One region of the Clostridium lapidicellarium genome, then DNA from elsewhere that is predicted to be linked to it. Evidence: riboswitches for the same ligand, from Rfam matches in the RefSeq annotation. Region 1 holds a riboswitch; each other region holds the start of a gene.
The links. A riboswitch is a leader RNA that binds a small molecule or an ion and turns the genes downstream of it on or off. The one in region 1 is predicted to bind cobalamin.

Region 1 (4,178 bases):
ACAGTTGGGGCTTTTATGGTTTCTCCTGTCCCTTATCATTATCTTAAAGGTTTTTACTGGATTCCCCCTTACTGTAAAGGACATTATGCACATAAGCACCCCTGTGATTCTAGCAGGTACAAAATTAAATACATCATCTATTTTAGCCGGGAAAAATCCTATGTATCTATACCTCTCATTCATATATCCAAGCATTGAGTCCATAGTATTTATGCCCTTGTAGAGCATAGCAAGAGGTGCCCCAAATACAGCCGCATATATAAGTGGTGCTATGACTCCGTCGGATGTATTTTCAGCTACCGTTTCCACATCTGCCCTTATTATATCTCCGCTGCTTAAATTAGAAGTATCCCTGCCAACTATGTAAGAGAGCTTCAGCCTCGCTTTCTCAATATTTTTTTCTTTTAAAGCAAAATAAACTTTTTTGGCTTCCACCGACAGGCATTTAGCAGAAATAGTCGTACAGATAATGAATGTATTCACCAAATTATATAAAATCAGGTGTCTTCTCAAAATCACAAGTAATACAAACGGTGCAATAAAACTTACAGCTCCTACTGTTAAAACTATCAACCCTCCAAAAGCTTTTAAACTGCCATTTGTTTTACAAATTTTTCTTCCTTTCTTTTCTAAGCAGGATATAAGTTTTCCTATATATATGACAGGATGCGGGAACCAACCCGGGTCTCCAAATATCCAGTCCAGTACAACTGCTGCAAGGAGATCTATAATATTTATATATACAAGGGAAAAAGGCAAATTAATCCCTCCTTCTGGTATTTGCTAAGCATATCTATCATTTGATGCCCATAATAGCATATATTTTATCTATATCAAGACTTCTTCGTACTATATGGGCAAGTTTCTCTATTTCGCCCTCTCTGAGGTTTTCATATATTTTGGATTTTTTATAGCTCAGTCCTTTGTTCTGTCTTATTCTGTTTAAAATATATTCTCTAAAATCAACGGCGTCAAAAACACCGTGTATATAAGTTCCAAAAACATTTTGGGCTGTATTCACAGCTCCATCTTTCATATGAACTTTTTTTCTGTTTTTCTCTGTAAATTCAAACAGCGGCCCGGCGTTTATGCCATATTTGCATATTCCCATATGAATTTCATATCCATACACATTCAATTTCTTTTTTTCCAAAGATCCATTTTTATCTATAAACGGGAAATCCATATCACTTACGGCCTTTACTCTAGTAGTGACTTTTTCCCTGTCAAACACAGTTTCTATATCCAGAAGACCTATTCCATCCGCCCCCCCGACGTCAGTTTCCGTCTTATAGGGATCACTTATGGTTTTGCCGAGCATTTGATAGCCGCCACATACTCCTATTACAATTCCAGTTTTGCTGTATTTTTTAATGCAGGATTCAAGACCGCATTTCCTGATTTTAATTAAATCTTCTATGGTATTTTTACTTCCGGGAATTATAAGCAAATCCGGATTCCCAAATTCCTCCACAGAAGTTATGAATCTCACAGAAACATCATCTTCACTTTTAAGGGCATCCAAATCTGTAAAATTAGAAATATGTGGCAGTTTTACTACAGCTATATCTATAGGTGCCGTAACTTTTTTGTTGAATTGCACCGCCGCATCTTCATCTTCCAGTGCCAGGTTAAAATGAGGTATAACTCCCAGGCAGGGTACTTTGATAACATCTTCAAGCATTTTGAGCCCAGGTTTTAATATATCTATGTCTCCCCTAAACTTATTTATTATTGTTCCCTTAACTCTTCTCTTCTCTTCTTCATTAAAAAACAGCATTGTACCTGCAAGAGAGGCAAATACTCCTCCCTTGTCTATATCACCGGCCAAAAGAACGGGAGCATCTGCTATTTCAGCCATACCCATATTCACGATGTCCCTATCCCTTAAATTTATCTCCGCAGGACTTCCTGCACCTTCCATCACTATTATATCAAAATTTTCTTCCAACTTTTTAAAGTGATCTCTAAGCATGTCCCTAAACTCCAGCTTCATATTATGGTATTCCATAGCTGTGCTGTTTCCATATACTTTACCGTTTACTATTATCTGGCACTTTTTATCCGAAGTAGGCTTTAATAGTATCGGATTCATATACGCTTCCGGCTGCAGTCCTGCAGCATAGGCCTGAAGCACTTGGGCACGGCCCATCTCTTTTCCATCCAAAGTTATATAGGAATTCAACGACATATTTTGAGATTTAAATGGACATACTGAATATCCATCCTGTTTAAATATCCTGCAAAGGGCAGAAACAATTATACTTTTACCTACAGAAGAACCCGTACCTTGAATCATAATTTTCGTCACCATAACCACTCCTCTAATACTGTTTTAAGAACAAAAGCGACGAGCTTTAGAGCTCATCGCTTTTAACATAAAAATCCAGTTTACACTAAAAATTTAAACGTAATAAAAGTTTCTTTCCCTCCGAAAGCAAAAACAATTTGTTAGGCAGGTTTTCTGGCTTATGATCCATAACTCACAATCAAATACAGTAGCGGGGGCTGCTGCGGAATCTAACCGCATTCCCTTTTAACCTATAACTATTCAATTATAACTTTAAGTTTATTATACTACACTTTTTATGTCAACCAATTTAGTCATTTAATATTACATTTTATCAAAAAATCATTGTCCTGTATCACCCTGCTGTAAGCATCGTCTCTTATTATGCGATGATCTTCCGAAAACACCAATACACGTCTGAAAAGTCCCTTCACATATTCAAAATCGTGGGTAGAACATATTATAGTTTTTCCAACCCCGTTCAATTTTTTAAACAGATCATTTAAAAACTTTTTACCCTTGGGATCTATTCCGCTCATGGGTTCGTCTAAAACCAGTACCTCTGGATTAAGAGCGAGTACAGAGGCTATGGCGACTCTCTTTTTTTCCCCTCCACTTATATTGTAAGGTTCCTTATTTTCCAGATCCTTTACATTCAGAAGATTCAAACAATCATTCACTCTTTTTTCCACTTCAGCCTCATCCATTCCCATTTGTCTCGGACCAAAGGCCACCTCTTCATATACATTTGAACAAAAAAGCTGTGCATCGGAATTTTGGAACACGAATCCCATTTTCTTATGAAACTTTTTGGAAAAATCACTTTGTTCCAATTTATCTTTGGATATCAGTACATTATTAAAATAATAGTCTCCGCTCGAAGGGAATATTATGCCATTTAACAGTTTTAAAAGAGTTGATTTTCCACTGCCGTTGGCACCTATAAGTGCTATAGAATCTCCCTGTCCTATTTTGAGATTTATATTTTTTAAAACTTCTTCATCCTTATATTTAAAAAATACATTTTTAAGCTCTATCATATCAACCTCATTCCAGTTATGTAAAAATACATACCTATTATAAAAATCCCAGCCGCCGAATATAGAAAATCTGCAAATTTAAATTTGAATTTACTATGAGATACATATTCTCCCGTAAATCCCCTGCATTCCATGGCAGAATACATTTCATCCCCCATTTCCTTGGATTTTAAAAACAGACCTCCCATAAGTTTTGAAATGGAAGAATATTTGTGATTATTCTTTCCCACGGATCTGAGTTTAAGAGAATAAAACATGTCCAAAGCAAACTCTCCCAAAATAAAAATATACCTTAAAGTTATGTCAAAAACCAAAATAAAAATATCCGGTATGAAAAACTTTTTTAAGGCCCTTATCATGTCATGCCATTTGGTAGTATAAGATAGGGTGTTTATAGAAATTATAGTCCCAGCTATCTTTAATATGAGCAAAACACTGTTTCTTACATTACCCATAACCATAGAAGGTATGAGCATTACAACAGTAAACATCGGTACAGCTGCACTCACAATCAATATTTTTTTTATCTCCCCTATATCCAAGAGACTCAATATAAGCAAAAAATATACATCCACCAAAAGTACATAATAAAAGCTCTTGGATAAAGACAAAAATATTATACATAAAATAGTAAAAAATAGTTTTACTATGGGATTCAAACTGTATAAAAGGCTGTTTTCACTTCTGTTGTTTCTTTTAATAAGGGACAAAAGATGTAATATAGAAAAAATGCTTTTATCTATAAATTTATCCTTGTCCTTTGGCGGAATATAATTATCCTTTTTTAAAAGCCAATCCTTCATAATTACACCTGCAATTTCAGATTATAGTTTACTCATGATAAAAAT
Region 2 (4,178 bases), on a different contig from region 1:
CGGGTTTATTACTTGTCCATGCCACTTCCTTGTCAGTGGCAGTTTCGGGAGTAACAGTTGCCGTGAGCTTATCGGTACTTCCTTTTTCCAAAGTTGTATTTGTTTTATTAAGATTTATCCCGGTTACAGGTACGTCTTCATCGGTAACTGTAACAGTACAAAATCCACTGTAGGTATCGTCGGAAGTCTTGGCATATATAAATGCAGTACCAGGACTCACCGCTGTAACCTTCCCATTTTCATCAACTGCAGCCACTTCATTATTACTACTTCCCCAATTAACAGTCTTACCATCTGGAATCTGCAAAATAATTGCTTCCTCTCCTCCAGTCTTTAAAGTCAGTTTATCCTGAAGCTTGGCATCCTCGCCATATAGAAATACTACTCCTGAGGTATCCCCCCACTCTGACTCATCTTCAGGCTTAAAGTTTGTCCCCCGAGTATCCACTACAAGATTTATATCTCCACTAAAACAATTTACTCCAAAGCTTGCTACAGAACTAGGAGTTTTTATATACTTCAATGAGGTACAGTCTTTAAATACCTCATCCCAAACATTCAACAATCCATCATCCAAATTAACTTCTTTAATGCCTGTACAACCATTAAATGCATTACTTTTTATATCAGTAACTCCTTTCGGAATAGTTATGGAAGTCAAACCAGTACAATTTTCAAAAATTCCAGTAGGGATAATACCTATGTTATCTGGTAAAGAAATTGACTCCAGCGTGGCACATCCCAGAAAAGCAGAACGTGATGTAGAAAAATAATTATAATAAATCCCAGTGCAACCGCTGAAGTCTAATTTCTTAGGTACTGTCCAGTCAAAATATTTTTTATTAAATCCTTTACTAGTAATAGCTGTATTATTTGATAAATTTATACCGGACACTCCAGTTAAATATTTCATAATTGGCATATCCTCATCTTTAATATCAAGATCTGACAGGTCAATATCTCCTGTAATAGATGCAAGGTCAGATGTAGTTAAATCTCCCGTATAGCCGCTGCCTTTATTGGCCGCTTCTGTCAATTTGGTTTTTAACTTTGCATTATTTATGGCGACAGCTTCTTCTCCACTATCTTCAGTATTCTGCTCACTCACCACAGGTGTATTGGAATTAAGGCTTTCTGCATAGACAGTATTAAGCCTTCCTGTGTCTGCTGCGACAAATGATACGGAACATACTGCAGATATACACAGCAGCATCTCGATTTTCTTCCTCAGCATTTCAATCTCCCCTCCTTAAAATTCAATTTACAACATAAAATCCACAATTAAGATTGCCTATAACAGCAAAAATACCTCACGCTGTGGGAGGTATTTTATAATTATAAAAATAAAAAATGGAGAACTCAGAGAGTTCTCCATTTTTACTTAAATGTAACTGTTTACCCAAAAAATATAAAGGCAAACAGTCTAGCAATCTATGTAATGTCTTCCCCTCCGAAAGAATTGACAAAATACCAGGCAGGCCTTCTGGCTTGGATTCATTTTACTCCCCCGTCTTCCCGGATATATAATCCAGTGACATATTGGGGTTTCATCTTCCATACAGCAACGGTGGGCTGCAGTGGCTACGATTCCACTTTTCCTTTTAACTGTCAAATATAGCAGCACCTGATATAATATATTAAATTTTCATAAATTATTTAATTCTCTAATTTTTAGTATAAAATATAAATTTACCAAAGTCAACATTATTTTCATTTTATTTTAACAATTTATTCTTGATCTTACATAAAACTTATATGACATTGGCTGTATGCTTACTGCATATAGTTAACTATAAAATCACAAATTAATATACAAAATAATATCTCATAAAAAATAGATTGACCCACGAGGATCAATCTATTTTATAGCCAGTTATTTGTTTTAACTACAGACCAGAAACCGCCATATTAGCTCCAGTTGATGCAGGTGATAACCCCTTAATTGCTTCATCAACCTGATCTTGTGTAGCCTGCAGTGTCTGTAATGTTGTTAATGCTGCTTTATAGTTTTCATCATTTTTGTTTTCATAATTAGCCATATCTCTTATAAGATCTGATTTACTTACTCTTTCAAAGAGTGGTGCAACATATACTGAAGTATCCCAGTTGTAGTAACCATCATCAGTAACTTCAGTTGGTAAATATGCTGAATTTGCTATTCCAAGATCTGCACCCATTGCTGCCGAGAACTCCCAACGTATTACAGCATTATCTGGAACATTGGATAAAGCAGTTGCTGCAGTATAATAAGTTCCATTACTACCATAAGTTTGCGAATCATTTACTGTAAATGTCCAACCAGATACTCCGTCACATTCTTTTTCTCTAAGCCAGCCTGTATCAGTTATAATTGGCTGATGTAATATATCATTTTTAAAAATAACACCCTTTGTTACAGTATCAAGCTTATCATAAAATTTAGATGGATAATTAGCTTGAAAATCAGCCTGATTATCTGAATTATCCTGGAATGCTTTTATATACGCATATTGACCCGTAGTTGCATCTATACCAATATTGGGATCAGCCTGTTTCGTTGCATCTAGTATAGTTTTAGAATCATCCAGTGTAACCTTTACCGGTTTTATAAGTGGGGATTCTCCCAAAACATTCTTCTCCACGTCCACGTAAACTGTTTTCTCAGAAGCTGCCGCCGCCTGCGCATTGTTTGTAAAAGAAGGTGCTACAACTACCCCAAGTGCCATTACCAGTACGCTTAGAACAAATGCAAATGCTTTATTTTTCAAAATTTTAAACATCAACTAAGATCTCCTTTCAATTATTTTTCTACCCCTAAACTCCATGTTAAATAGAAAGTGACCTGTTATCATATACCTTATATAACATCACCCCCTTAAAATATAAAAATCACAGTCCTCTTTTCCTGAAAGTGATTTTGAGGCTGTGATTCAAATATAAACTATTAAAAAGGCATGTCCATTTATGCAAAATTATAAATCCTAAGCTTGTCCCCTTATTGCCTTTAGCTCATAATCACTTTTTCATGGAAAGTTATTTATGAAATATCCAGGTTAAGATTTCTGACTTATGGCTTTTTCAAGTATGTCTCCGGTTTATTCAAATTTATCTGAAAATTTTGGAGGTATTACTTTGAAATTTCCCATTTACAGCGGCCCGACCGCCCAGGTTTCTCACCTGGTTTCCCTTTTATAACCCGCTTTGGCAGGTTACCTGAATAAAAAAACACATCTGTTAAAAATAAAAGACCCTCTTTCGAAGGTCCGCACATATCAAAATCAATATATTTTCCACCTGACATTTAAATGAAAACATATCCGATATACGTCTTTCCTTCCAAAAGAACTGAACATATCACCAAACAGGTAGGTATACTGGCTTGGAATCATCTTACTCTCCGACCTTCCCAAAGAACTCTGTCTTCAGTGGCACTCCTGGATTTCATCTTCCCTACAGTAGTGGAGGCTGCAGTGGTTTTTGACCACTTTCCCTATTGATTCTTAAAAAGCCTGTCTGATAAGTTATTATTTTATCAATTTCATAATATATCAACTTATGTTATTTGTCAACATATATTCAATATATTTTATAATATATAATTATATTCAAACATTTACATATTAATCCTTATACCTTTATTCTCTAATGATTCTTATTCAAAAACTGTATTTGCTGATAATTACTTTTTTACATTTTCCATCTTTACCTAATTTTAGATCTGGAATTAAATTAAATACATATACTACATGTAAGAAATTTTTATTGGCAGTAAGCCTATTTATTGTATCCAACTGGTAATTTAATTCAAAATCAAATTAAAAAAACAAGGGCTAACAGCCGCCAAAGCTTTTAACCCTTTATTTATATATTTCAAATCAAAACCATTAAAAATATCTCTCTAGATCCTTAATTTTCTCTAAATCAAATATATCCGTTGCAATAGATTCAATCTTCTCCTTTGAAAGTTTTCTTATCTTTTCTTCATAATTCTCCGGCAGCCCATTAAATTTTTTTCTCAGCTGTTTAATAAGTAGATCTGCCTTCCCCTCTTCTCTGCCTTCTTTCCTGCCTTCCTCTTTTCCCTTTTGTGTATAGTATATTTTCCTTATTTCATCCACAGACATCTTAGATACACCTTCCTGTGATTTCTTGAATTCTTCATATTTATCTTCAAAACAATTCTGGAAAAACAAGCTCTA
Region 3 (4,178 bases), on a different contig from region 1:
ATACGTTCCTCTTGCCACATACTCTTTCAAAATATCATTCTGAATAGTGCCCCTTAATTTTTCAGGAGCTACTCCCTGCTTTTCTGCTACAGCTATATACATAGCAAGCAATATTGAAGCCGGAGCATTTATTGTCATGGAAGTACTTACTTTATCCAGTGGTATTCCATTAAAAAGTGTTTCCATATCTTTAAGAGAATCTATGGCAACTCCAACTTTTCCAACTTCACCTTCTGCAAGTTCGTGATCGGAATCATAACCTATTTGCGTAGGCAGATCAAAAGCTACACTAAGTCCTGTCTGGCCCTGCGACAAAAGATATTTATATCTCTTGTTTGATTCCTCTGCAGTAGCAAAACCTGCATACTGCCTCATTGTCCAGAGCTTACCTCTGTACATAGTAGGCTGAACACCTCTTGTATAAGGGTATTCTCCTGGAAATGAAAGTTTTTCATTATAGTCTAAATTCTGTACATCTTCAGGTGTATAAAGTCTTTTAACTTCTATACCCGATGTGGTTTTAAAGGATTTCTTTCTCTCTGGGAATCTAGTAACTGTTTTTTTAAGAGTTCCCTCTTCCCACTCTTTTTTCTTGGCTTTTACTTCATTAACTTTTTCTTCCTTAAACATTTTCTAACCCCTTTTCTTTATTCTTCTGGACTTGATTTATCAGTTTTAAATTTCATGCTGCCAGTTTCCTGGAATCTTTCATGCCAGGATAACGCTTCCTTGAGCAAAACTGGTGTATGAATATTCTTGCCTTGACATGCTCTTTTAAAATAATCTTTAAGAAATGGTCTGTAATAAGGATGGCTGCAATTTTCTATTATGACTCTAGCCTTTTCTTTTGGAGACAACCCTCTTAAATCGGCTACACCCTGTTCTGTAACTATTACATCTACATCATGTTCCGAATGATCACAATGAGGTACCATTGGAACTATAGAGGATATTTCACCATTTTTAGCAACTGATTCCGTCGTGAATATGGATATATAGGAACTCCTCGTAAAATCTCCTGAACCGCCTATTCCGTTCATCATTCTGGAACCCATTATCTGACTTGAATTTACATTGCCATATATGTCAGCTTCTATGGCCGTATTCATAGCTATTACCCCGAGTCTTCTGATTACTTCAGGATTATTGCTTATCTCTTCAGGTCTCAATATGAGTTTCTTTCTGTACTCATCGATTTTGTCATAAAATTTTTTCTGTCCCTCTTCAGAGAAAGAAACAGATGTAGCAGAAGCCACTGAAATCTTGCCTTCATCCATCAAATTGAACACTGAATCCTGTGCAACTTCAGTATATATCTCCAAATTATTAAATCTGGATTCTTTCAACCCTGCAAGTACTGCATTTGCAACAGAGCCAACTCCTGACTGGAGCGGCAGCAAATTTTCGGGAAGTCTTCCCTGCTTAACTTCATTTTCAAGAAAATCTATTAAATTTCCAGCCATTTTTCTGCTTGTTTCACTTATTGGTGCCACTTTTCTAATATTATCTTTTATATCACTGAAAACTATACATTTTATCTTATCGGGATCGACTTCTATATAATCCGTACCTATTCGGTCTGCCACGTGAGTTATAGGTATGGGCTGTCTATAAGGCGGTTTCTCAGGGATATATATATCATGTGTCCCTATAAGCGAAGTTGGCTGAGTTTCATTTATCTCCACAATCACAATATCTGCATCTTTAACGTATGTAGGTGAATTTCCCACAGATGTAGTTGGTATTATATAACCTTCTTCAGTTATACCTACGGCTTCAACTATGGCCACGTCGATTTTACCCATAAATCCATAGTCTACCATTTGAGGTGACATGCTGAGGTGGGCGTCTACATAATCTATTTTACCTGCATTGATAGCATTTCTTACATCCTTGTGCGTCTGATATGGAAACCTTTTTTTGATTGCCCCAACTCTGGCTAGTTCTCCATCCAGCTCATCACCTACAGAGGCACCTGTGTACAAATTGATTTTAATTTTCTCGCCATTTTTTATCCTCTTTGCCAGTGCCATAGGTACCGACTTAGGATAACCTGAAAACGTAAAACCGCTGGTCCCGACAGTCATACCGTCCTTGATAAGTTCAGCAGCATCATTAGGTGTACCTATACGTTTTAGAAGCTCTTTATTTTTTATCCTATCCGTAATCATACTATCCCCTTCTCTATTAAATAATTAACATAATTATATTATTTATTAAATTTTTTAATTTATACTCTATGTCCTCCCTTCCTTTTTGATCTGGATATGTATAATAGAAAAACAAAAAACGGCCCAAGTACATTGAAGAATATACTCACGCCGTTACTTTCATTACTTTCATATAAAGGTCTTACCCTTATATCGTAATAAAATGGCTTTTTTATTTTTATTTTTTATTTACATCTTTTACTCAATATTATTTTATACCTTTCGTGGCAATTTATCAATACCGCTATAAAAGATTTTTTTGCCATTCCAAAATAATTATCTTCTATATCCGATACAATTTCCTTGATATTATTCAAATTCTTCCCTATCAATAATTCTTTAGCATATTTTTTCGCAGTATCAGTCACAAAAGAGCATTCCATGTCCTGTATTTCACCAGAATACCTGTTCACAATGATCCCTATGACAATTTCATTGTAAATTTCGGCTGCTGTTATCCCCTTCGGAAGTTTTGCATACCCAGTAATAAATACATTATCTTTTTTCAAAAAACATACCCTCCCCCCAAATATATACTGCTATAAAACTCAATTTAATGAATTTAAAGCATAACATCTCTTCCTTTCCCCGAAGGAATCAACATATATATATTAGGCAGGCTTCCTGGCTCAGATTCATCTTACTCCTTGGTCTTCCCAGATTTATATATCCAGTGACATAATAAAGTTTCATCCTCCATACAGTAGCGTGGACTGCAGTATTTGACTTTTCCTTTTACTTATTCTTAAATAACACCTAATTTAGATATTCAATTTTAGTGGTTCTCTATATTCTCTCTATCTCAAATTTATCATTATCGTAGTCTACTCTTATTTTACAGCCTTCATAAATGTCACCTTTAATTATCTTCTTGGCAATAGATGTTTCAAGCACATTTTCCATATATCTCTTTAAAGGTCTGGCTCCATAAACCGGATCATACCCTTCTCTTGCTATAACGTCTTTAGCTCTATCGGTTATTTCTATATAGATATTCTTATCCTTTAACCTGTTTTCTATATCCTTCAAAAATATATCTATTATGGATTTAATCTCCACGGTGTTCAATGGTTTGAACATTATAATATCGTCAAGCCTGTTTAAGAATTCTGGTTTAAACTTCAATTTCATGTCATTCATCACTTTATTTTTTATATCTTCGTCTATTCCCGCAGAACTCTTGTTCTCAAGCAAATAGCTGCTCCCTATATTGGAGGTCATGATTATAATGCAATTTTTAAAATCAACTACCTTGCCTTGATTATCCGTAAGTCTTCCATCGTCAAGTATCTGTAGAAATATATTAAAGACGTCGCTGTGTGCCTTCTCTATTTCATCAAACAATATTACACTATAAGGCTTTCTCCTGACTGCCTCTGTAAGCTGACCTCCCTCCTCATAGCCAACATATCCCGGAGGAGCTCCTATAAGTCTGGAAACGGAATACTTTTCCATATACTCCGACATGTCTATTCTAATCATATTATCCTCACTATCAAATAAAGCTCTGGCAAGAGTTTTGGCTAGTTCAGTCTTTCCCACTCCTGTAGGACCTAAAAATATAAATGAACCTATGGGCCTCTTTGGATCCTTCATTCCCGATCTTGCCCTTATAACAGCATCAGAAACAGCCTTGACAGCTTCCTTTTGTCCTATGACTCTTTTTGAAAGTTCATCTTCCAGGTTAATAAGTTTTTGCCTTTCTCCCTCCACTAATCTAGACACCGGAATTCCCGTCCATTTAGATACGATCTGAGATATTTCCTGTTCCGTAACTTCTTCCTTCAACATGGCAGTCTCATTGTTTTCCTTTATTGTATTTTCTTCTTTCTCTATTTTTCTCTCCAATTTAGGTATAGTTCCATATTTCAATTCCGCAACTCTATTCAAATCATATTCTCTCTTTGCCTTTTCAATCTGACCCCTTGCTTCATCCAGCTGTTTCTTCAAATCCCTGACACCGGTTAT

Region 2: another riboswitch for cobalamin. It lies ahead of AB8S09_RS02790 (hypothetical protein); the one in region 1 lies ahead of AB8S09_RS08510 (cobyric acid synthase).
Region 3: another riboswitch for cobalamin. It lies ahead of AB8S09_RS12420 (DUF3870 domain-containing protein); the one in region 1 lies ahead of AB8S09_RS08510 (cobyric acid synthase).

The regions. Positions count from the first base shown of each region.
Region 1 is NZ_JBGFFE010000010.1:44,500-48,677, forward strand. Features, by position in the region: gene cbiB (adenosylcobinamide-phosphate synthase CbiB) at 1-732, opposite strand, end outside; gene AB8S09_RS08510 (cobyric acid synthase) at 797-2,311, opposite strand; cobalamin riboswitch at 2,438-2,580, opposite strand; gene AB8S09_RS08515 (energy-coupling factor ABC transporter ATP-binding protein) at 2,605-3,330, opposite strand; gene AB8S09_RS08520 (energy-coupling factor transporter transmembrane component T family protein) at 3,327-4,133, opposite strand.
Region 2 is NZ_JBGFFE010000002.1:163,521-167,698, forward strand. Features, by position in the region: gene AB8S09_RS02785 (leucine-rich repeat domain-containing protein) at 1-1,234, opposite strand, end outside; cobalamin riboswitch at 1,457-1,643, opposite strand; gene AB8S09_RS02790 (hypothetical protein) at 1,887-2,705, opposite strand; cobalamin riboswitch at 3,014-3,211, opposite strand; cobalamin riboswitch at 3,327-3,507, opposite strand; gene AB8S09_RS02795 (DUF4351 domain-containing protein) at 3,864-4,172, opposite strand.
Region 3 is NZ_JBGFFE010000021.1:44,669-48,846, reverse strand. Features, by position in the region: gene AB8S09_RS12430 (acyl-CoA mutase large subunit family protein) at 1-630, opposite strand, end outside; gene scpC (succinyl-CoA:acetate CoA-transferase ScpC) at 648-2,171, opposite strand; gene AB8S09_RS12420 (DUF3870 domain-containing protein) at 2,396-2,719, opposite strand; cobalamin riboswitch at 2,808-2,985, opposite strand; gene clpB (ATP-dependent chaperone ClpB) at 2,997-4,178, opposite strand, start outside.